2 regions of the Brevibacterium sp. UCMA 11752 genome follow, and region 2 is predicted to be linked to the other one. Evidence: predicted binding sites of a transcription regulator. Region 2 holds the regulator's gene; the other holds the start of a gene.
What was found. Region 2 encodes HrcA, which represses chaperone genes, less so after heat shock. Its sites were predicted from a motif close to TTNGCACTCGNNNNNNNCGAGTGCNAA; they were not measured.

Region 1: the regulator HrcA is predicted to act here: its motif matches at 5,559-5,585, upstream of groES (co-chaperone GroES).

Annotation. Positions count from the first base shown of each region.
Region 1 is NZ_JACBOS010000003.1:1,880,071-1,891,299, reverse strand. It holds gene HU144_RS08455 (PEP/pyruvate-binding domain-containing protein) at 1-891, shown strand, start outside; gene HU144_RS08450 (FtsX-like permease family protein) at 950-2,371, opposite strand; gene HU144_RS08445 (ABC transporter ATP-binding protein) at 2,368-3,210, opposite strand; gene groL (chaperonin GroEL) at 3,483-5,072, opposite strand; gene groES (co-chaperone GroES) at 5,109-5,402, opposite strand; gene HU144_RS08430 (resuscitation-promoting factor) at 5,962-7,104, opposite strand; gene HU144_RS08425 (TatD family hydrolase) at 7,438-8,358, opposite strand; gene metG (methionine--tRNA ligase) at 8,358-9,953, opposite strand; gene HU144_RS08415 (hypothetical protein) at 10,187-10,918, opposite strand.
Region 2 is NZ_JACBOS010000003.1:2,649,716-2,659,405, reverse strand. It holds gene ybeY (rRNA maturation RNase YbeY) at 1-267, opposite strand, end outside; gene HU144_RS11775 (PhoH family protein) at 264-1,196, opposite strand; gene HU144_RS11770 (16S rRNA (uracil(1498)-N(3))-methyltransferase) at 1,345-2,127, opposite strand; gene dnaJ (molecular chaperone DnaJ) at 2,124-3,239, opposite strand; gene hrcA (heat-inducible transcriptional repressor HrcA) at 3,361-4,431, opposite strand; gene HU144_RS11755 (DUF3097 domain-containing protein) at 4,573-5,436, shown strand; gene HU144_RS11750 (DUF4870 domain-containing protein) at 5,592-6,407, shown strand; gene hemW (radical SAM family heme chaperone HemW) at 6,550-7,779, opposite strand; gene lepA (translation elongation factor 4) at 7,780-9,651, opposite strand.

The DNA.
Region 1 (11,229 bases), 770 kb from region 2:
TTCGACGAGTTCGCGACCTTCCTCGCCAAGCACGGCCACCGGGAACTCGACTTCGACGCCTACCATCCGACCTGGGTCGAGGCCCCGCACATCGTCCTCGATCAGGTCCGACTGCTGGCCGACCGGGCGACGAACGCCTCTGCGGACTCCGATCTGGAGCGCAAGGTCCTGCAGGCCGAGACCGAACGGGCCGTGGTCAATGCCGCCCCGGAGAAGCTGCGCTATCTGGTGCAGGAGGTCATCCGCCTGGCACGCTCGTACACGGCGCTCGATGACCTCGAGCACTACCAGACCACACGCCTGACGCTGCCGATGCGACGGGCCCTGCGCGAGCTGGGTCAGCGACTCGTCGACCACGGTGTCCTCACCGATCCCATGGATGTCTACTTCATCAACTATGAGCCTCTCGACGCGGCGATCCGCGCTGCCGACGGGCAGCACTCCCCCGCCGAGGCTCTGGCCGGCCTGACCGCGATCGCGGAGAAGAACAAGGCCGGGTACCAGGAAGCGGTCGAGCGGACCCCCGAATGGGAGCACGGTCGTGCCCCCGAGGTCGGTGATGACACAGACGGTGACTTCATCAAGGGAACTGCCGGCAGTCCCGGCGAGGTCACGGGCGAGGTCTTCGTCGTCCACAGTCCCGAGGACTTCTCGTCTTTCCCGGACGGGGCGATCCTCGTCGCCCGAACCACGAACCCGGCTTGGACGGCTCTGTTCTACCAGGCCAGCGGCGTCATCACGGAAAGCGGCGGTGCACTCTCCCACGGTGCGGTCACAGCCCGTGAGCTGGGCCTGCCCGCAGTCATGGCCGTCCGCGATGCCACCAGCCGCTTCACCTCGGGTCAGACGGTGAGCGTCAACGGCAGCAACGGCACGGTGACACCGAACTGAGACCCACCTCGGCGAGGTCAGTCCGGGACTGCACGACCACCTCGGCGAGGGTCATCACCTATACCGCTTGGAGAGCGTCCACGGGGCTGATCGACGTGGCCGCCCGCGCCGGGGCACGGCTGGCGGCGAGCACAGCCAGAAGAGAGCCGGCGACGACGGAGATGATGACCCACCAGGGCACGGACGGAGCGAAGAATCCGGTCAACGGGGACAGCAGAACCAGGGCACCGATCCAACCGAATGCGATGCCCAGGGGCACCGCGACCAGGCAGGCGGTCACGCTCAGCTGCATGCCCTCGGCCACGATCATGCGTCGCACCCGTCGCGGCGTCTGACCGAGGGCCATGAGCAGACCGATCTCCTGCGTGCGCTGCCGCACGGAGAGCGTGAGCGCGTTCGCGACTCCGATGACGGCGATGACGACGGAGAAGAGGACCATGCCGAGGAAGAACATCATCGTCTGGTCGATGATCGTCTTCAGCACATCCTCGAAGCCGCCCCACCCGTCGTCGCCGAGCGATTCGGCGTAGTCGAGAAGCTGGTCTCGAAATGTCGTCATGGCCGTGGCAAACATGACGATGAGGGTGATGCCGATGACCAGACCGATCACCGTGCGCGCATTGCGAGTGGGGTGACGGGCGATCGTCGACGCAGCCAGACGCGCGGTTGCCGTACGGCCGAGCAGCAAGCCGGTGAGCGTCTGCAGCGGAGGAAGGATCCAGGGGTTGCCGACGATGACGCCCACGAAGGTCAGAGCGGCACCGACGGCGACGAGGAGCACACCAAGGACACTCACCGTGTTCCCGCTGGCGCCGACGACGCCGCTGATGAGAAGGGTGATCCCCATGGACAGCAGGATGAGTGCACCCGCCAGGGCCCCCATCGATGCACGCGCATCCTCGGGGCGACGTTCGACAGCCTGCGAAGTGGCCTCGATCGGCGAGATGCCGCTGATGCGTTGGGCACCCAGATACGCTGAGAACCAGGTCACGACGATGGTCGCGGCCCCCGGGAGGATCATCTTAGGACTGAGCAGATCCGGCTCCACGGTGATCTGTCCGCCGAGGTAGGCCGCCGCACCCTTCGCGAGCGCGGTGGAGACGAGGAACGCAGCGACGGCGCTGGGTATCGAAACGAGCAGCCCCTCCGCCGAGGCGGCCCGGCGCAACCGTCGCGAGGAAGCTCCGATGAGACGCAGCAGTGCCAGTTGACGGCTGCGACCGGCGATGATGATGGAGAACGTATTGGCGATGACGATGCTTGAGACGAACAGCGCAATGACGAAGAAGACCAGACCCACCGTGGTGAGCAGCCCCTGCGCCGTGTCTGACTCGGAGACGATCTTCGCCGAGGACATCCAGGCTGTGAGGATCTCGATGCCCTGCATGATGACGGTGCCGAAGAGCGCAGCGATGAAGACGACGAGGAAGCTGGGTGCGAACTGACGCGGGTTGGTCCGGATCTCCCGCATCGGGTTCATCGGCGCCCTCCGGTCTCCGCGGCATACTGCGGGGACCGTACGGGATGCTGCGGGGATCCGGCGGCTGCGTTCTCCGCGGCCTCGGCCTTCGCGTCGAGATCGAGCATCGTCTGTGCAATCACCTCGGCGCTGATCGAGTCGTTGAGCTCTGAGACGGGCGTGCCATCGGCGATGAACACGACGCGGTCGGCATAGGCTGCCACGATCGGATCATGGGTCACGAGCACGATCGACTGTCCGAGCTCGCGCACGGCCTCGGACATGATGGCCATGACCTCACGCCCCGACCGGCCGTCGAGGTTGCCGGTCGGTTCGTCGGCGAAGAGGATGTCTGGTCTCGTGGCCAGGGCCCGGGCGATGGCGGTGCGCTGCTGCTGTCCGCCCGAGATCTCGCTGGGCCGATGCTTGAGCCGCCCGTCGAGGCCGAGCCGCTTGATGATGCTGGAGATCCAGGCGCGTTCATCGGCATTGGGCCTTCGATCATCGAGCTCGAAGGGCAGGACGATGTTCTCCCTGACGGTGAGGGTCGGCACGAGGTTGAATGCCTGGAACACGAAGCCGATCCGCTGCCGGCGCAAGGCCGTGAGCTCGTCCTCGTGCAATGCGGTGATCTCACGTTCACCGATGTGCACAGTGCCCGAGCTCGGCCGATCGAGTCCGGCGAGAATATGCATGAGCGTGGATTTGCCCGAACCCGAGGGTCCCATCACGGCCGTCAGTCGGGCAGGGGCGATATCGAGGGAGACCTGGTTGAGAGCCACCAGCGCTGCCCCGTCGGGATCAAAGATCTTCGAGACATTACGAAGCTGAGCGATGGGCATCGGTGAGGCGGTCGTCATATGGTCCCTACATTGGTGCATCAAACTGTCTCATCCAGACTAGCGACCCACCACGGCAAGGAACATAGGATCTGACTGATCAGTAGGTGTGAGCCGCCTGTGCAATTCGCGTCGTTTGCGAGGCTGGATGTCGACCAGCAGGCCGAACAGGTCGCTGGTGGAGTGTCTGGCTGACTGATGGTGAATACACGAGTGGCCCGGAACATTGTTCCGGGCCACAGGTGTATCAGTTCAGCGCAGTCGCTGCGCGCCGATGCGAATCAGATGGGGACTCAGTCCTCTTCTTCTTCCTTCTTCTCGACGACCAGTGTCTCAGTGGTGAGAACCAGTGCGGCGATCGAAGCGGCGTTGCGCAGTGCCGAGCGGGTGACCTTGACCGGGTCGATGATTCCGGCGCCGATGAGGTCGCCGTAGGAATCGGTGGCGGCGTTGTATCCCTGGCCGGAAGCGAGCTCCTCGACCTTGGACACGACGACGTAGCCGTCCTGGCCGGCGTTCTCAGCGATCCAGCGCAGTGGCTGGACGACGCCGCGCTTGACGATGTCAGCACCAGTGGCTGCATCGCCGGTCAGGCTCAGGTCGTTTCCGGCCAGAACCTTGGATGCGTGGATCAGAGCCGATCCACCGCCGGCGACGACGCCTTCTTCGATGGCTGCACGGGTAGCCGACACTGCGTCTTCGACGCGGTGCTTGCGTTCCTTGAGCTCCACCTCGGTGGCGGCGCCGACCTTGATGACTGCGACACCGCCGGAGAGCTTAGCCAAGCGCTCCTGCAGCTTCTCGCGGTCCCAATCGGAGTCGGTGTTCTCGACCTCGCTGCGGATCTGGGCGACCCGACCGTTGACGTCCTCGTCGGAGCCAGCACCATCGATGATGGTGGTGTTGTCCTTGGTGACGGTGATGGTGCGGGCGTTGCCGAGCTCTTCCAGAGTGACCTGGTCGAGCTTCATGCCCATATCAGCGGTGACGACCTGGCCACCGGTGAGGACTGCGAGGTCCTCGAGGATCGCCTTGCGGCGGTCACCGAATCCGGGAGCCTTGACGGCGGCAACGTTGATGATGCCGCGCAGCTTGTTGACGACCAGCGTCGACAGAGCTTCGCCTTCGATGTCCTCGGCCACGATGAACAGAGGCTTTCCGGCCTGCTGCACCTTCTCAAGCACAGGGAGGAGCTCCTGGATGTTGGAGATCTTGCCCTGGTTGATGAGGATGAGCGCGTCGGAGAGCACAGCTTCCTGGCGATCAGCATCGGTCACGAAGTGCGGCGAGAGGTATCCCTTGTCGAACTGCATTCCCTCGGTGATCTCGAGTTCCACAGATGCGGCCTGGGACTCGTCGATCGTGATGACGCCGTCCTTGCCCACCTTGTCGAAGGCATCGGCAATGAGCTTGCCGATCTCTTCGGACTGTGCGGACAGACCGGCGACGTGTGCGATCTCCGAGGAGTCGGCGACATCGCGGGCGATGGTTCCGAGTTCGGTGGAGACAGCCTCGACGGCGGCTTCGATTCCGCGCTTGAGGGCACCTGGTGCGGCGCCGGCGGCAACGTTGCGCAGTCCTTCGTTGACGAAGGCCTGCGCCAGGACAGTCGCGGTGGTGGTTCCGTCACCGGCGATGTCGTTGGTCTTGGTGGCAACTTCCTTGGCCAGCTGCACGCCGAGGTTTTCGTACGGGTCATCGACCTCGACCTCACGAGCGATGGTCACACCATCGTTGGTGATCGTGGGTGCGCCCCACTTCTTGTCGAGCACGACATTGCGGCCCTTGGGTCCCAAGGTCACCTTGACGGTGTCCGCGAGAGTGTTCACACCCTTTTCGAGTGCGCGACGAGCTTCGTCGTTGAATTCAAGATTCTTAGGCATTCGTCCTCCTGTCAGTGAAGTAGTTGTTCAGGGGATTCAGCCGATGACGGCGAGCACGTCACGAGCCGAGAGCACGAGGAACTCTTCTCCTGCGTACTTGACTTCGGTGCCGCCGAACTTGGAGTAGATGACCTTATCGCCAATGGCCACGTCAACTGGGACGCGGTTTCCGTTGTCAGCAACGCGGCCTGGGCCCACTGCGACAACTTCGCCTTCCTGAGGCTTTTCCTTGGCGGTTTCGGGAATGACCAGACCACTGGCGGTAGTCTGCTCTGCTTCGACCTGACGGATGACAATCCGATCTTCGAGTGGCTTGATGGAGACCGACATATCGGGCCCTCTCCCTTCGCTGGGGTTCAATTCTTCTTTGAGTCAGACGGCGGCGTATGCCATGATCCACTCGTCGTCGCGGGTGCCGAGCAGATCGACCGTCTCATAAAACTGGCACTCAATGAGTGCTAGTGCTAATTCGACTTTAGAACGCTCTTAGCACTCGGTCAACTCGAGTGCCAAGGATTGTCCACGCTCTGGGCGAAACCCCAGAAAAGGTGTTCGAAGACGGTCCTGAGACGCCCTGGAGACCGAACAGTCGGCAAGTCCCGGTCGACGATCGTGGGCGATTTCGACCACAAGTCGCCGACAGTTGCCGACAGTTGCCGTGGAGCGGCCGACAGTTGCCGTGGAGCGGCCGCTTCGCACCAACACATCCCCGCGCATCGTCAGCGGAGAGCGCTCATGCGGCATCGGCGGTGAATGCAGAAGTGCGGACCCGGGATACTCCCGGATCCGCACTTGGTGCTTGCTGTCTATCGCTTCAGCTCGTGTGCCTATAGCTTCAGGTCAGCCTGCTTCAGATCAGCTAGCTTCAGATCAGCGGCTGCACTCTGGTTCAGGCGCAGGCCCACTGTCCCCAGCCCTCTTGAGCCTGCAGCTTCTTGGCACGGTCGAACTGCTCCTGCGGGCTGGCGTCAGACGGGTTGCCGCTGCCGCCCATTGCGTGCCAGGTCTCTGGCAGGAACTGGAACAGACCGAAGTGGCTGCCGTTCGATGCCTTCGGGTCGAAGTTCGACTCGCATTCGACGACCGAGTACCACTTGGTTCCTGGTCCGCCGAGCATGTCCTTGATCTCCTGGGTGCTCATGTTGCCGCCACCGCCGGAGCCGCCGCCGGTGCTCTTGTCACCGTCGTCGGAGCCGCCCGAACCACTGTCGGAGCCGCCGTCGCCGGTCCCGGCGTCCGAACCGCTGCCGGAGTCTTCTGGCTCCTCAGCTGGGGCTTCCTTCTTCTTGGTGCCCTCGATGACGACCTTGGCTTCAGGCTTGGAGAGGACCTTCTCGGCCTTCTTCTCCTTCTTCACCTCATCGCCGTTGACGGTCTTGACCTTGTAGGAGACCTGCTTCTGGCCCGCCTTGCCTTCGTCTTCGACCTTGGTCTCGCCCTCGAAGAGGGAGTCCGACTTCTTGGTCTCAGTCTTAGGCTCGATGGCCTCCTTCTCCTTGACCGTGTCGTTCTTCACGCGGTTCAGGGTGAGGACCTGGCCGTCGGAGACCTTGGAGCTGAGAGGCACAGACATGAAGTCGTCCTTGTCGAGCTTCAGCTTGGTCTCAGCGAGGGCCTCCTTGGCGGTCTCTGCTGCGGCCGAGACCTTGTGGTCCTTGCCATCGGCGACGATTGTGAGATCCTTGGCGGTCGTCACATCGATGTCGTTGCCTTCATCTTTGAGTTTCTGATTCGGCTTGGTGTTGAGATCCGCGTTCTTCGCGTCCACACCGAGGTCGGCCAATGCCCGACCGACGGTGTTCGCATGCGTGGTCTCATCGCTCTTCTTGCCGTCGACGGACAGTGAGATTTCCTTCGCGGTGTTGACGGTGATCGTCATATCCCGCGAGATCTTCTTGTCTACGCCTGGCTTGATCTGGTCGCTCTTCTCGATGTCGAGGTCGCGGCTGTCGAGGACGTCCCCCACGGTTCCGCCGAAGGTCCGAACTTCTTCGGACTGACCATTGACATCCAATGTCACTGGCTTGTTCATGGTGACCACGGCACCCGTGCCACCCACGAGTCCGGTAATCACGACCGCCTGTGCAGCAATTTGCACTTTGCGGTTCTTGAGAAAATCAATCACAAAAATATCCCTGGGGCAGAGGTCATCAACTCATCTACTGTAACCGATTCGTTACAAGATACGCAAAACATTACGAACATGTAACAGCGGGGGTCCCTGAGCTGGCGCTCTGACCAGGACTTCCCCGTGTTTCCGGGCTTGGTCACAATCGTGACATTTCCCCGCCGAGGTGGCTGATCGAGCGTCAGTCCCACCCTCGCCGAGGTGGTCGTTTCGTCCCGCCCTCGCCGCGGTGACCGTTCAGTCCCAGCTTCCCAGTGCGGTCTCGGCGTTCTTCCACACTGCGGCGCAGAGATCCTCTTCGCTCATCCCGCGCACCTCGGCGAGCTTGCGTGCCGTCACCGCGGCCAGATACGGACCGCCCGGCTTGCCGCGGTGCGGGTGCGGGGTGAGGAAAGGAGCGTCGGTCTCGGTCAGCAGCCGATCCAGCGGAGCCGCAGCCGCGGCACGTCGGAGCTCATCGGCGTTCTTGAACGTGAGGTTGCCGGCAAAGGACATGTAGTATCCGGCGTCCGCGCACTCGCGGGCCATCGCCTCGTCGCCGGAATAGCAGTGGAAGATCGTGACTTCGGGGGCACCTTCCTCACGGAGGATTCGCAGCACGTCAGCGTGGGCTTCACGGTCGTGGATCTGCAGGGCCTTCCCCGTGCGTTTGGCGATCTCGATGTGAGCACGGAAGGCGCGCTGCTGTTCGGCGACACCTTCTTCACCGGTGCGGAAGTAGTCGAGGCCCGTCTCCCCCACCACACGCATACGGTCAGTGGAGGCCACGAGTGACTCAATCTCTGTGAGGGCATCGTCGAGCATGCCTCGTTCGGCCAGCCTCGGCGCCTCATTCGGGTGCAAAGCCACACCGCCGAGCATCCACTGACGGCCCTGCCGTGACTGCTGCGTGACCAGCTCGGTCGTCCACCGTGCGGCCGGCAGGTCACAGCCGATCTGCACGATGCGCTGGACTCCAGCAGATTGGGCGGTGTCGAAGAAGAAGTCGAGGCTCGGGAACTCTTCGTCCTCGTCGGGCCTGACCTCGGGCTCGGGTTCGCCGGTGCCCAAGGGCAGTCGCACGCCCGTGCAGATATCGAGATGCGTATGGGTATCGACGACGGGGTGGGCCAGCGGCTCAGGCACCGGAGGATAGGTTCCGGCGGCGCGAGAGGCCATTATTCGGTCTCCTCCACGAACTTGGGGAAGACCGGGACCGGCTTCGGCAGTGGGATGCCCGGCTCCAGCGGGAAGTCGATCGCAGCAAAGGAACGAGGATCCACCTCGGCGCCGGCACCACTGTCAGTCGCGGTCGGCAGCACCTTCGCACCGGCTTGACCGTTGCCCTCGGGCACGCCGAGGAGATCGAGGATCTTGCCGGCGGAATCGGGCATGACCGGCTGGATGAGGATCGAGATGATGCGCACGACCTCGATCGTCACCCACAGCACTGTGGCCATACGGTCGGCATCGGTCTTCTTCAGCTTCCAGGGTTCCTGGGCGGAGAAGTAGCGGTTGGCTTCGGAGAGCACCTTCCAGCAGGCCTCGACGTAGAGATGGAGGGCCTGGGTGTCGACGTGGCGGCGGGCGGTGTCGGGGACCGCGCGGGCCAATGCCAACAGCTTCTCGTCGTCTTCGGTGAGCTCACCGGGACGGGGAACCTGTGCCTCGCAGTTCTTCGCGATCATCGACAGCGAACGCTGGGCGAGATTGCCGTACTCGTTAGCGAGGTCGGAGTTCTTGCGGGTGATGATCGAGTCCTTCGTGTAGGACCCATCGTTGCCGTAGGAGAACTCGCGGAAGAGGAAGAAGCGCAGGGTGTCGAGGCCGAATGCGTCGACGAGGTCGATGGGGTCGACGACGTTTCCGACGGACTTCGACATCTTCTCACCGGCATTGAAGAGGAACCCGTGGGCGTGGACGCGCCCCGGCAGCTCGATGCCGGCGCTCATGAGGAACGCGGGCCAGTAGACGCTGTGGAAGCGGATGATGTCCTTGCCGATGATATGGACATCGGCGGGCCACCACTTCTTGAACGACTCCTCGTCGTTCGGGTATCCGGCGGACGTGATGTAGTTCGTCAGCGCGTCGATCCACACGTACATCACGTGCTTCTCGTTGCCGGGCACGGGCACTCCCCAGTCGAACGTCGTGCGCGAGACGGAGAGGTCCTTCAGGCCCGAGGCGACGAAGGAGGCAACCTCATTGCGGCGCGAATCGGGGCCGATGAACTCCGGGTGGTCCTTGTACAGCTCGAGCAGCTTGTCCTGGTACTTGGACAGACGGAAGAAGTAGGACTCCTCTTCTGTCCAGGTGACCTCGGTGCGGGTCTCCGTGGACAGGCGAACACCGTCGACGACCTCGGTCTCGTCCTGTGCGTAGTAGGCCTCGTCGCGGATCGAGTACCAGCCGGAGTAGGTGTCGAGGTAGATGTCGCCGGCTTCTTCGAGCTTGCGCCAGATCGCCTTGCATGACTCGTAGTGGTCCTCGTCGGTGGTGCGGATGAACCGGTCGAACGTCGAACCCAGCGCGAGCTGTGTGTCGCGGAAGTTCTTCGCGTTGTCGTCGGCGAGCTCCTTGGGCGTGATCCCGAGCTTGTTGGCTGCCTGCAGCATCTTCAGACCATGCTCATCGGTGCCGGTTGAGAAGAACACATCGTGGTTGTCGAGGCGCTTGAAGCGCGCGATCGTATCGGCCGCAATGTACTCATATGCGTGCCCGATGTGGATGGCCCCATTGGGGTAAGCGATAGCTGTCGTCAAGTAATAACCCATAGGCCACTCAGTCTAAGGGACGCCAGCCCGCAGGCGCGCAAGGGTCCGCGGGACTGGACCCCCGAGCGCGGACGGGTGGGTGCGTTGGGGCGCAGAGGTGGTGCGCAGCCGCGGGGTGGGCGGAGTAGGGGCCGTTCTCCAGTCGAAGTCAGGTTGAGTTGGTTGCAACCAACTCAACCTGACTTCGACTGGGGAGCCCCACATCCGACGCCTCTCCTGCGCCTGCAACGACCTCAGATAGCCGTCTTCTTCTGACAACTCTTCTTCAGCTGCGGTGCTTGGGCAAACAGCTTCCGTGAAAAGGTCCCCATGTCGGGGACCTCGTTGAACTTGAAACGGATCACTGTGTATCCCATGGACAGCAGACGGTTGTGCTGGTGGCTCTCCTTATTCATCCGGTCGAATCCGGCATCGACGTATTTCTGGGTCCCGTCCACATACAGTGCGACCTTGGCAGCTTTGAATAGGAAGTCCAGTCGAGTCAAGGTTCGGTACCCCTCCTTGACGTCGAACTGTTGAATGAAATCGTGTAGCCCCAACAGGTGCAGATTCAACGAAGCACGACTCTCCGCGTAGCTTTCTGACAGCGGCGAGACCAACCCACACAGAGTCAGTGCGCGCTTCCGCCCGGCGGCCATTCGAGCTCTCCCCGGACCGAACAGCTCGGAGACTTTCTCGGGCAAGTGGTACATGAGGTCTTGCGGGTAACCTCTTCGAAAGATTGCGTCTTCGTCGTCGCCGAGCATCGAGGCGCGGAGCACTTGCTCCATAGCAGCGAATCCCCCTGCGGGACCGAGGACACCAATGAGATCGAGTGCAGTTCTGGCCCGGTTCGTCACAGCAACCCCGTCCCGGATCTCCACATCCCCAGCTATGATCCGACGTTGACGGCGAACGAGCTCACCGCTTCTCGAACCGGCCCGCGGATTGATAACAGATATCGGATGAGAGTCGATCCCGAACATCCCGAGTTTATGAAGTCGCGCAGCCGATACGCCCCAGACCACATCACCATATCGATACGACGGATAGGTGAGGACCCGTAGGCGATCGAGGTGTTCGAGGTATTTGGGTCTCTGCGAGCGCTCCAGGTATGTGCCCTCTTCGTGATAACGAATCCACTCGTCATTCTCTGCGAAGATCAGGAAGACGCTGTGGGCAGGAGCGCCACATCGCCGGACCACCGAGTACACTCCTCGGCATAATTTGGGCAGACAGCAGCCCAGTGACGAACGGATGAGCGTCGTCGTCGCACCTGCGGCTCTGAGATCACGAA
Region 2 (9,690 bases):
GATGATGATGTCGCCCATCTGGCCCTCGGTGGGAGCTCCGGCCTGTCCCTGTGTGAGCTGGTCCATCGGGAACGACATCACATCGGTGGGACCGTCGAGGTCCATCCAGGAGATGTGGAGTTCCTCCATCGCCTTCGCATCGACCATCGTGACTGCGAGTTCCGCGCCGGCGTGCATGTGCAGAGCCTGACCCAAGTATTCGGTCAGAGCCACGACCTCGTCGAGGTCGATAGCTTCGTCTGTCTCGTTTGAGATCTCGGTATTCACTCGGTGCTTCCCCACAGGTCATAGGCGTCGACGATCTTCGTCACCAGCTGATGGCGGACGACATCCTTGCTGCCGAGGTGGCAGAATTCCATGTCGTCGATTCCGGTCAGAATGTCCTGGACAAGGTTGAGTCCGCTGCGGGTCTTGCCCGGCAGGTCGATCTGGGAGACGTCACCGGTGACGACCATCCTCGCGCCGAAGCCCAGCCGGGTGAGGAACATCTTCATCTGCTCGCCGGTCGTGTTCTGCGCTTCATCGAGGATGATGAACGCATCGTTGAGGGTGCGGCCGCGCATGTATGCCAACGGTGCGACCTCGATGGTCCCCGTTTCGATGAGCAGCGGAATCGACTCGGGATCAACCATGTCGTGCAGGGCATCGTAGAGGGGCCGCACGTAGGGGTCGATCTTCTCGTTCAGCGTTCCCGGCAGGTAGCCCAGGCTCTCCCCCGCCTCAACCGCTGGGCGGGTGAGGATGATGCGTGAGACTTCTTTGTGCTGCAGGGCGTTGATGGCCATGGCCATCGCCAGGTATGTCTTGCCCGTACCTGCTGGGCCGATGCCGAAGGTGATCGTGTGGTTGCGGATCGCATTGACGTAGTCGTGCTGGCCCATCGTCTTGGGACGGATGGACTTTCCGCGGGTAGACAGGATGTTCGTTCCCATCACCGCCGAGGCGGCCTTGCCCTCCGAGGAGAACGACGCCACCCGGTCGATCGTCTCCTCGTTGATGCGGTGGCCGGAACCGTGCAGCTTTTTGAGCTCCCCGATCACGGAGACGAAAGCTGCCACGCGCGTCGGTTCACCGCTGGCCTGAACCTGGTTGGCGCGCACGTGCAGGTCAAGGTCGGGGAATACTCGCTCGAGCTTCCGCAGGTTCGACTCCCCCGGCCCGAAGAACTCGACCAGATCGATGGAGTCGGGAATCACGAGACGCACTGTGTCCGATGCAGCTTCTTCGGCAGGTGTGTTGTTCACAGAGTTCGTGGGCTGAGTGGAGGTGTCCAGAATGATCCTTCGTGACTATTTGTACTTGTGGGAGTACTGCAATTGTGTGCTTCCATCGTAGTCGCCTTCGTCACCAACGGCCCAATGAATTCTGAGCCATGACGAGTCCGGCCGCTCCGGCCGACGACGACCGCAGGACCGTGGGTCCCAGGAGAACAGCTTTCGCACCGATGGCTGCGAGTGCATCGAGCTCAGCGTCGCTGATCCCGCCTTCAGGACCGACGACGAGGACGATGCGTCCAGAGTCTGCGCCCGAGGCTTCTTCGACGGCTGAGGTATTCGCTGGTCCGGAATCTCTCAGAGCCTGCGACAGTTTCTGCTCGGCGGCTTCGTGGAGGACGTAGACGGTGTCGGTCTCGGTCAGAATCGATGCCAGGCCGGTGCCGCGGGCAAGTTCGTGGCGCAGAGGGAAGCGGGAGCGTCTGGCCTGCAGGGATGCCGCCCGCAGAACGTTGTCCCACTTGGCTGCGAGCTTGTCGCGCTTCTTCGCGGGCCAGTCGGCGATCGAGCGCTCGGCGGCCCAGGGGACCACCTCGTCGACTCCGATCTCTGTGGCGGATTCGATCGCCTGCAGATCGCGGTCGCCCTTGGCCAGAGCCTGCACGAGGACCAACCGTGGCTGGTCCTCGTCGGTGTGAGTCACCGAGGCGACGTGCAGTCCGAGTTCGTTCGCCGAGGCGGCCGAGACCGTTCCGCGTACGCGGGTGCCGGATCCGTCGACGACTTCGAGCTCGTCCCCGGGCCCGAGTCTGCGGACTCGGACCGCATGCCCGGCCACGTCCTCACCGAAGGTGAGCACCTGACCGGGGGCCGCCTCGGCGACCTGGGTCGAGTAGAAGACGGGAAGACTCACCGACCGGCGAACTTCTCGCGCATGCGGGAGAACATGCCGCGGTTCTGGGTGGTGATCTGAGCGCGTGGGGTCTCTTCCTCGCGCAGAGTCGCCAGCTGTGACAGCAGTTCCCTCTGCTCATCGTCAAGCTTGTCCGGCGTCAACACGTCGACCGTGACGAGCAGATCGCCTCGGGTCTCCGAACGCAGCCGGGTGGCGCCGAGTCCTGGAAGCTTGATGACAGTGCCCGATTGGATGCCGGCTTCGATCGAGAGTTCCTGCGAGCCGTCGAAGGTGTCGAAGGGGATCGAAGCGCCCAGAGCGGCTGCGGTCATCGGCACGGAGACGGAGGCGCGCAGGTTGTCACCGTCGCGCTGGAAGACTTCGTGGCGGGCGACCATGACCTCGACGAAGAGGTCACCGGCAGGACCGCCGCCGGGTCCCACTTCGCCCTGCGATGAGAGCTGGATGCGGGTTCCGTCGGAGACTCCGGCGGGGATGCGGATCTTCATGGTCCGCTGCTTGCGAACGCGACCGTCACCCTGGCAGTTGAGGCAGGGGTTGGGGATGACGGTGCCGAAGCCGTGGCAGGAGTTGCACGTCTGGTTCGTCACCATCTGGCCCAGGAGCGTTCGGGTCATGCGCTGAACGCTGCCGGCACCGTGGCACAGGGAGCACGTCTCAACGGATGTGCCCTGCTGGGTTCCGGCACCTGAACATGTGTCGCAGACGACGGCAGTGGTGACATCGAGGTCGATGTTGCCGCCGAACGCGGCGGTCTCGAGATCGATGTTGACTCCGACGAGTGCGTCCTTGCCGCGCTGTGTGCGCGGCATCGGACCGCCGGCCGAGCCGGCTCCCCCGCCGAAGAAGGTCTCAAAGATGTCGCCGAAGCCGCCGAAGCCGCCTCCGGCTGGGAAGCCCTGTCCGTTCTCGCCGCCGCCCATGTCGTAGTTCCGGCGCTTCTCCGAATCGGAGAGGACATCGTAGGCGAGGGAAATGGCTTTGAATTCGTCCTCGTGTCCGGGGTTCACATCGGGGTGATACTTCCGGGCCAGCTTTCGGTACGACGATTTGATTTCAGCCGCCGAAGCGTCTTTGGACACTCCGAGTGTTTCATAGTGATCGGCCACAGAAACTTCTCTCTCCCTGGTGGTGTGCGTTGTTCGCGTTATCGTGCCTGTTCGCAGTGTGGTGCTTGGTCGCGCTGTTCTGCTTGTTCGCGCTGTGTTGTGTGCTCTGGTGTCGGTGCATCTAACCCTGGTCGAGGACAGAGGAGACGTATTTCGCCACGGCCCGGACAGCTGTGATCGTCGTAGGATAGTCCATCCGGGTCGGCCCGAGCACTGCCAATCGCGCGGTGGACCCCGCGTCATGACCATATTCGGCGGCCACGAGGGATGTCGAGCTGAACGACTCGTGAGTATTCTCACGACCGATCCGAACGCTGATCTCCTCTCGGTCCTCAGCCATCGACGTCAGCAGCTTGAGCAGTACGACCTGCTCTTCGAAAGCTTCGAGGATCGGTGCCATCTTCTCACCGAACTCCCTGCCGGAGCGAGCCAGGTTTGCTGTGCCTGCCATGATGATGCGCTCTTCACGCGTGGCAATGACGAGATCAGTGACGGCGGAGCGGACCTGTGCCAGTGCTGCGGCTACGTCCGTTCCGACAGCGCCGGCTCCCACGACAGGTTCTGCCTGGGTGCCGTCATCGTTCTGAACCGAAGCACGAGGTGTGGCCGTGCTCACGACTCGCGACAGCTTCTGGCCGGAGAATTCGGCGTTGACCTCATCGCGGATTCCGCGCAGCGACTCATCGTCAACGACGCCCGGCGTGATCACGATCTTCTGCTCGACCTGCCCTGCATCGGTGATGAGGACGACGAGGATGCGGTTGGTGCCCAGGCCCACTACCTCGATGTGCTTGATCGTGGCACGTGAGACGGTCGGGTACTGGATCAGCGCCACTTGGTGGGTCAGACCCGAGAGGACCCGCACCGTGCGGTCGAGCATGTCGTCGAGGTCACCGTTGCCATCGATGAGCTGGAAGATCGCACGCCGCTCAGCGTGTGTGAGCGGTTTGAAGTCGTCGATGCGATCAACGAACATCCGATATCCGAGATCCGTCGGAATTCGACCGGCGGAGGTATGAGGCTGCGCAATGTAGCCCTCCTGCTCCAGGTGGGCCATGTCATTGCGGATCGTGGCCGGAGAGACACCGAGCGTGTGGCGCTGAACGATGGCCTTCGACCCGACGGGTTCATTGGTGGCGACGAAGTCTTCGACGATTGCTCGCAGAACCTGTGCTCGCCTGCTGTCGTTCATTCGTCCCCTTCCTTCGCTCGGCACCGCATTTGGCACTCATCTGCTGTGAGTGCCAATTCTACGCCTCTTGCATTCCGAATTCACTTTCGGGCCTGCCCCAGCGGGTCTGCACCCATCGCATCACGTCCTTGATTAGGGTGGTTGACCGTGAATACCTTTGATCGCTACGGGCCCGATGTGCTGGCTGGTTCCTCACCTTCCTCGCACCGGCCCAAGAAGTCCACACCTGTTGAGCTGGGTCTCGGAATGGTCCTCGAAGACGCGATGAGCGGATACGTCGGCGCCGTCGTCGGCGCTGAGAAGACCACCGCCGGAATCGTCGTCAATCTTGAGGACCGTGCAGGCAAGGTCCGCGCATTCCCCCTGGGTCCCGGCTTCCTGCTTGAGGGCAAACCCGTCGACATCAAACTGCCAGCCAAGAAGAAGTCGGCTCCCGGTCGCACGGCTTCGGGCTCACGTGCGGTCGGCAATGCTCGTGCCCGGGTGGCTCGCGGTTCCCGCATCTGGGTCGAAGGCAAACACGATGCCGAGCTCGTCGAGAAGATCTGGGGCGACGATCTGCGCATCGAGGGAGTCGTCGTCGAACCGCTGGGTGGACTCGACGATGTCGCCGACAAGCTCGCGGCGTTCGGTCCTGACAAGGATCACCGCGTCGGAGTCCTCGCCGACCACCTCGTGTCCGGCACCAAGGAATCCAAGATCGCCGAGGCGGTGCGTGCCGATCCCCGCTACCGCGACGTCGTCCACATCATCGGTCATCCCTATGTCGACATCTGGCAGGCGGTTAAACCTCATGTCGTCGGCATCAGGGAATGGCCGGTGGTCCCCCGTGGTGAGGATTGGAAGACGGGAATCCTCAGACGTATTGGTTGGCCGCACGCCGACCACAGGGATGTGGCACGGGGCTGGGTGCGCATCCTGGGCAAGGTCAGTACCATAGCCGATGTCGAGCCCACGCTCTCTGGCCGAGTCGAAGAGCTCATCGACTTCGTCACCGTCGGCTGATACCTCGACCGGCTGTGGCCGCGATCGGCTGGGGCTTTGGTCGACTGTGGCGGTGGTCGATTGTGATCGATCTGGTACAGGATTCGGGCTTTCCCCAATTCGGCGCCAGGGCATTTCCGATAGTGTGATTGTCCAGAAGCTCTGAAAGGACCCGCATGTCGTATAACCCCCAGCAGCCGAACAACGGCCCTGACCAGTCGCGTCCAATGCCGCCGAACTATTCTCAGGCCTCTGGCCCCCAGCAGCCCTACAGCCAGCAGAACCAAAGCTACGGTTCCCAGCAGCCGAACCCCACTCAGCAGAACTACGGTTCCCAGCAGAGCCAGCCAGCCCAGCCGGGCTTTGGTTCACAGCAGCCGAGCTACGGTTCCCAGCAGCCGGGTTATGGCTCGCAGCAGCAGCCCGGCTACGGATCACAGCAGGACTATGATGGTCAGCAGCAGTACGGGCAACAGCAGCAGTACGGCCAGGGCCAGCAGCAGTATGCTCAGCAGTCCTATGGCCAGCAGGCACACAGCTACGGACCGGCACAACCGGTCGGAAATCCGGCTCTGTTCGACTCGCGGATGATTCCAGAGAATGCCTACGGTCCCGGCTCCGAGATGTTCTGGCAGGCCAGCGAGAACGAGAGGACCACTGTGCTGTGGACGCACATCGGATCGATCTTCGTATGGTTCCTCCCTCTCATCATGTTCCTCGTGAAGAAGGACGAATCGCCATACGTGCGCGAACATTCCCGTCAGGGCCTCAATGCCATGATCACGAACTGCATCGCCACGTTCGCGGCCGTCATGGTGTTCATGGTCATCGCCTTCGTCCTCGCTATCATCACCTTCGGTCTCGGGTTCTTCGTCTATTTCCTGGCATTCCTCGTCCCGCTCGTCTACACGGTGCTCTACATCATCGCCGCTGTGGCCGGGAGCAAGGGACAGGGCTACAAGTTCCCGCTCGTCTTCGACTTCGTGAAGTGATCTGAGCACCTCAGGTCATCACACAAGTCACATGAACTGAGCAGCTCTCAGCAGAGAAGCCGCTGTCATCGCGTTCGATGACAGCGGCTTCTCTGCACTCGGTTCAGATGCAGTCAGGTTCAGAGATCAGATGCAATCAGGTTCAGACGTAGTCCGTGAGGATGCGAACCATGTAGTCAGCCATCAGCCGGCCCTGCAGCGTAGGTTCGAAGCGGCCTTCCTCCACGGCGTCACCATCGAGAAGTCCCTGCTTGACGAATCCCCTGATCGCCCTGTCACTGCCTGTCCCCAGTGAGTCCAGAGGCAGCTCCGAATCGATGCGAGCCGCGAGCATGATCCGTTCGATCTCCTGGGTCGATGCTTCCAGCACCTCACGTCCGATGGCAGGTGATTCACCTGCGAGCAACCGGTCGGACCAGGCACGGGGGTGTTTGGCGTTCCAGAACCGCACGCCGCCGATGTGCGAATGGGCTCCGGGACCGTAGCCCCACCAATCAGCATTGCGCCAGTAGGCCATGTTGTGGTCGCAGCGGGTCTCCGCAGACGTCGACCAGTTGCTGACCTCGTACCAGTGCAGACCAGCCGCCTCCATGGCGGCGTCGGCGATCTCGTATTTGTCGGCCAGGTCATCTTCGTCGGGCATAGACAGTTCGCCGCGGCGAACCATGGCCCCCATCTTCGTGCCGGGTTCGACGATGAGCGAATAGGCGGAGATGTGATCGACGTCGTTGCTCAGGGCCACCTGAAGTGACCTGCGCCAATCGTCGATGGACTCCCCCGGTGTGCCGTAGATGAGGTCGAGGCTCAGCTCCAGGCCGGCCTCTTTGATCCATTTCGCCACATCTGGGATCTTCGCCGGGTCGTGTGTGCGGTCCAGGGTCGCGAGCACATGGGGCACAGCCGACTGCATGCCCAAGGAGATCCTCGTGAACCCTGCGGCAGCCAGGGTCGCAATGTAGCTCGGGTCCAATGTGTCGGGGTTCGCTTCGGTCGTGACCTCGACATCCGGTGCCAACCGGAAGCGGTCGCGGATATCATCCATCACCCCGGCCAGCACCTCGGCGGCCAACATCGTCGGGGTGCCCCCACCGAAGAAGATCGTCGTCACCGCACGGTCGGCGGCCCCCGCCGCGGCGAGGACACGAGTCGACAGATCAAGCTCGCGGGCAAGATTGCTGCGGTAGTCGTCGCGGGAGGCGCCGGGCCCCAGATCCTCTGCGGTGTAGGTGTTGAAGTCGCAGTAGCCGCAGCGGACCCGACAGTAAGGGACGTGAACGTACAGGCTCAGCCCGCGAGAGGCCGCGCCGACCCCGGCCGAGGCCGGCAGCGAACCGTCAAGCGGTGGAGTCTCACCAGTCGGTTGTGCAGGCACTTACTTCTTGGGTTCCTTCTTGGGCTCCGGATCGTCCGAGGACAGGGCGGCGATGAAGGCCTCCTGAGGGACCTCGACATTGCCGACGACCTTCATCCGCTTCTTGCCTTCCTTCTGCTTCTCCAGCAGCTTGCGCTTACGGCTGATGTCGCCGCCGTAGCACTTGCTCAGCACATCCTTGCGGATGGCGCGGATGGTCTCACGAGCGATGATGCGCGAACCGATGGCAGCCTGGATCGGCACTTCGAACTGCTGGCGCGGGATCAGCTTGCGCAGCTTGCCGGCCATGAGCACACCGTAGGAGTAGGAGTTGTCGCGGTGGACGATCGCGGAGAAGGCGTCGACCTGATCGCCGTGGAGCAGGATGTCGACCTTGACCAGGTCCGCTGCGTCTTCGCCGTCATCGGAGTAGTCGAGGGTCGCGTAGCCCTTGGTCTTCGACTTCAGCTGGTCGAAGAAGTCGAAGACGATCTCGGCCAGGGGCAGTCGGTAACGGATCTCGACCCGGTCCGAGGACAGATAGTCCATCCCCTGAAGACTGCCGCGACGCGTCTGGCACAGTTCCATCACCGCGCCGATGTAGTCGCTCGGGGTGAGGATGGTGGCCCGGACCATGGGTTCGCGGACCTCTTTGATCTTGCCCGTCGGATACTCGCTCGGGTTCGTGACCTCCATCTCCGATCCGTCTTCCATCGTGACGTCGTAGATCACGCTGGGTGCGGTGGAGATGAGATCGAGGTCGTATTCGCGTTCGAGGCGATCGCGCAGGACTTCGAGGTGGAGAAGTCCGAGGAACCCGCAGCGGAAGCCGAAGCCCAGCGCAGTCGAGGTCTCTGGCTCGTAGGCCAGCGAGGCATCGTTGAGTTTGAGCTTGTCAAGGGCATCACGCAGGACCGGGTAGTCCGATCCATCGATCGGGAACAGCCCGGAGTACACCATGGGCTTAGGTTCCTTGTAGCCCTCGAGCGCCTTCGTGGCCGGTGCAGAGTTCAGTGTGACCGTGTCGCCGACCTTGGACAGACGCACGTCTTTGACGCCGGTGATGAGATATCCGACCTCGCCGACGCCCAGGCCCTTCGTGGCCTTCGGCTCCGGTGAGGAAACGCCGATCTCGAGGAGTTCGTGGGTGCTGCCTGTCGACATCATCGTCAGCTTCTCGCGCGGATGCAGCGAACCGTCGATGAGGCGCACGTAGGTCACGACGCCTCGGTACGTGTCGTAGACGGAGTCGAAGATCATGGCTCGCGCCGGCGCATCGGCGTCGCCGACAGGGGCAGGAATGTCCGAGATGATCCGATCGAGGACCGCGTCGACGCCTTCGCCGGTTTTGCCCGACACCAGCAGGCAGTCTTCGGGTTCGCAGCCGATGAGGTTGGCCAGCTCTTCCGCGTACTTCTCGGGCTGCGCGGCGGGGAGGTCGATCTTGTTGAGGACGGGAATGATCGCGAGATCGTTCTCCATGGCCATGTAGAGGTTGGCCAGAGTCTGGGCTTCGATGCCCTGTGCCGCGTCGACGAGAAGGAGCGCACCTTCACAGGCGGCCAGGGATCTGGAGACCTCATAGCTGAAGTCGACGTGACCCGGAGTGTCGATCATGTTCAGAGCGAAGGGAGTGCCCTCGTTCTCCCAGGCCATGCGCACGGCCTGGGACTTGATCGTGATTCCGCGTTCGCGTTCGATGTCCATCCGGTCGAGGTACTGAGCTCGCATATCGCGCGGCTGAACCGCCCCTGTGACCTGGAGCATCCTGTCGGCCAGGGTCGATTTTCCATGGTCGATATGAGCAATGATGCAGAAATTGCGGATCAACTCGGGTGATGTAGCGGACGGCGAAATCCGTTCGAGTGCTTGCGGCTTCACCTGAGGTGACATGAACGCCCTTCCTTCGACAGACCAGAACTTCCATTGTTC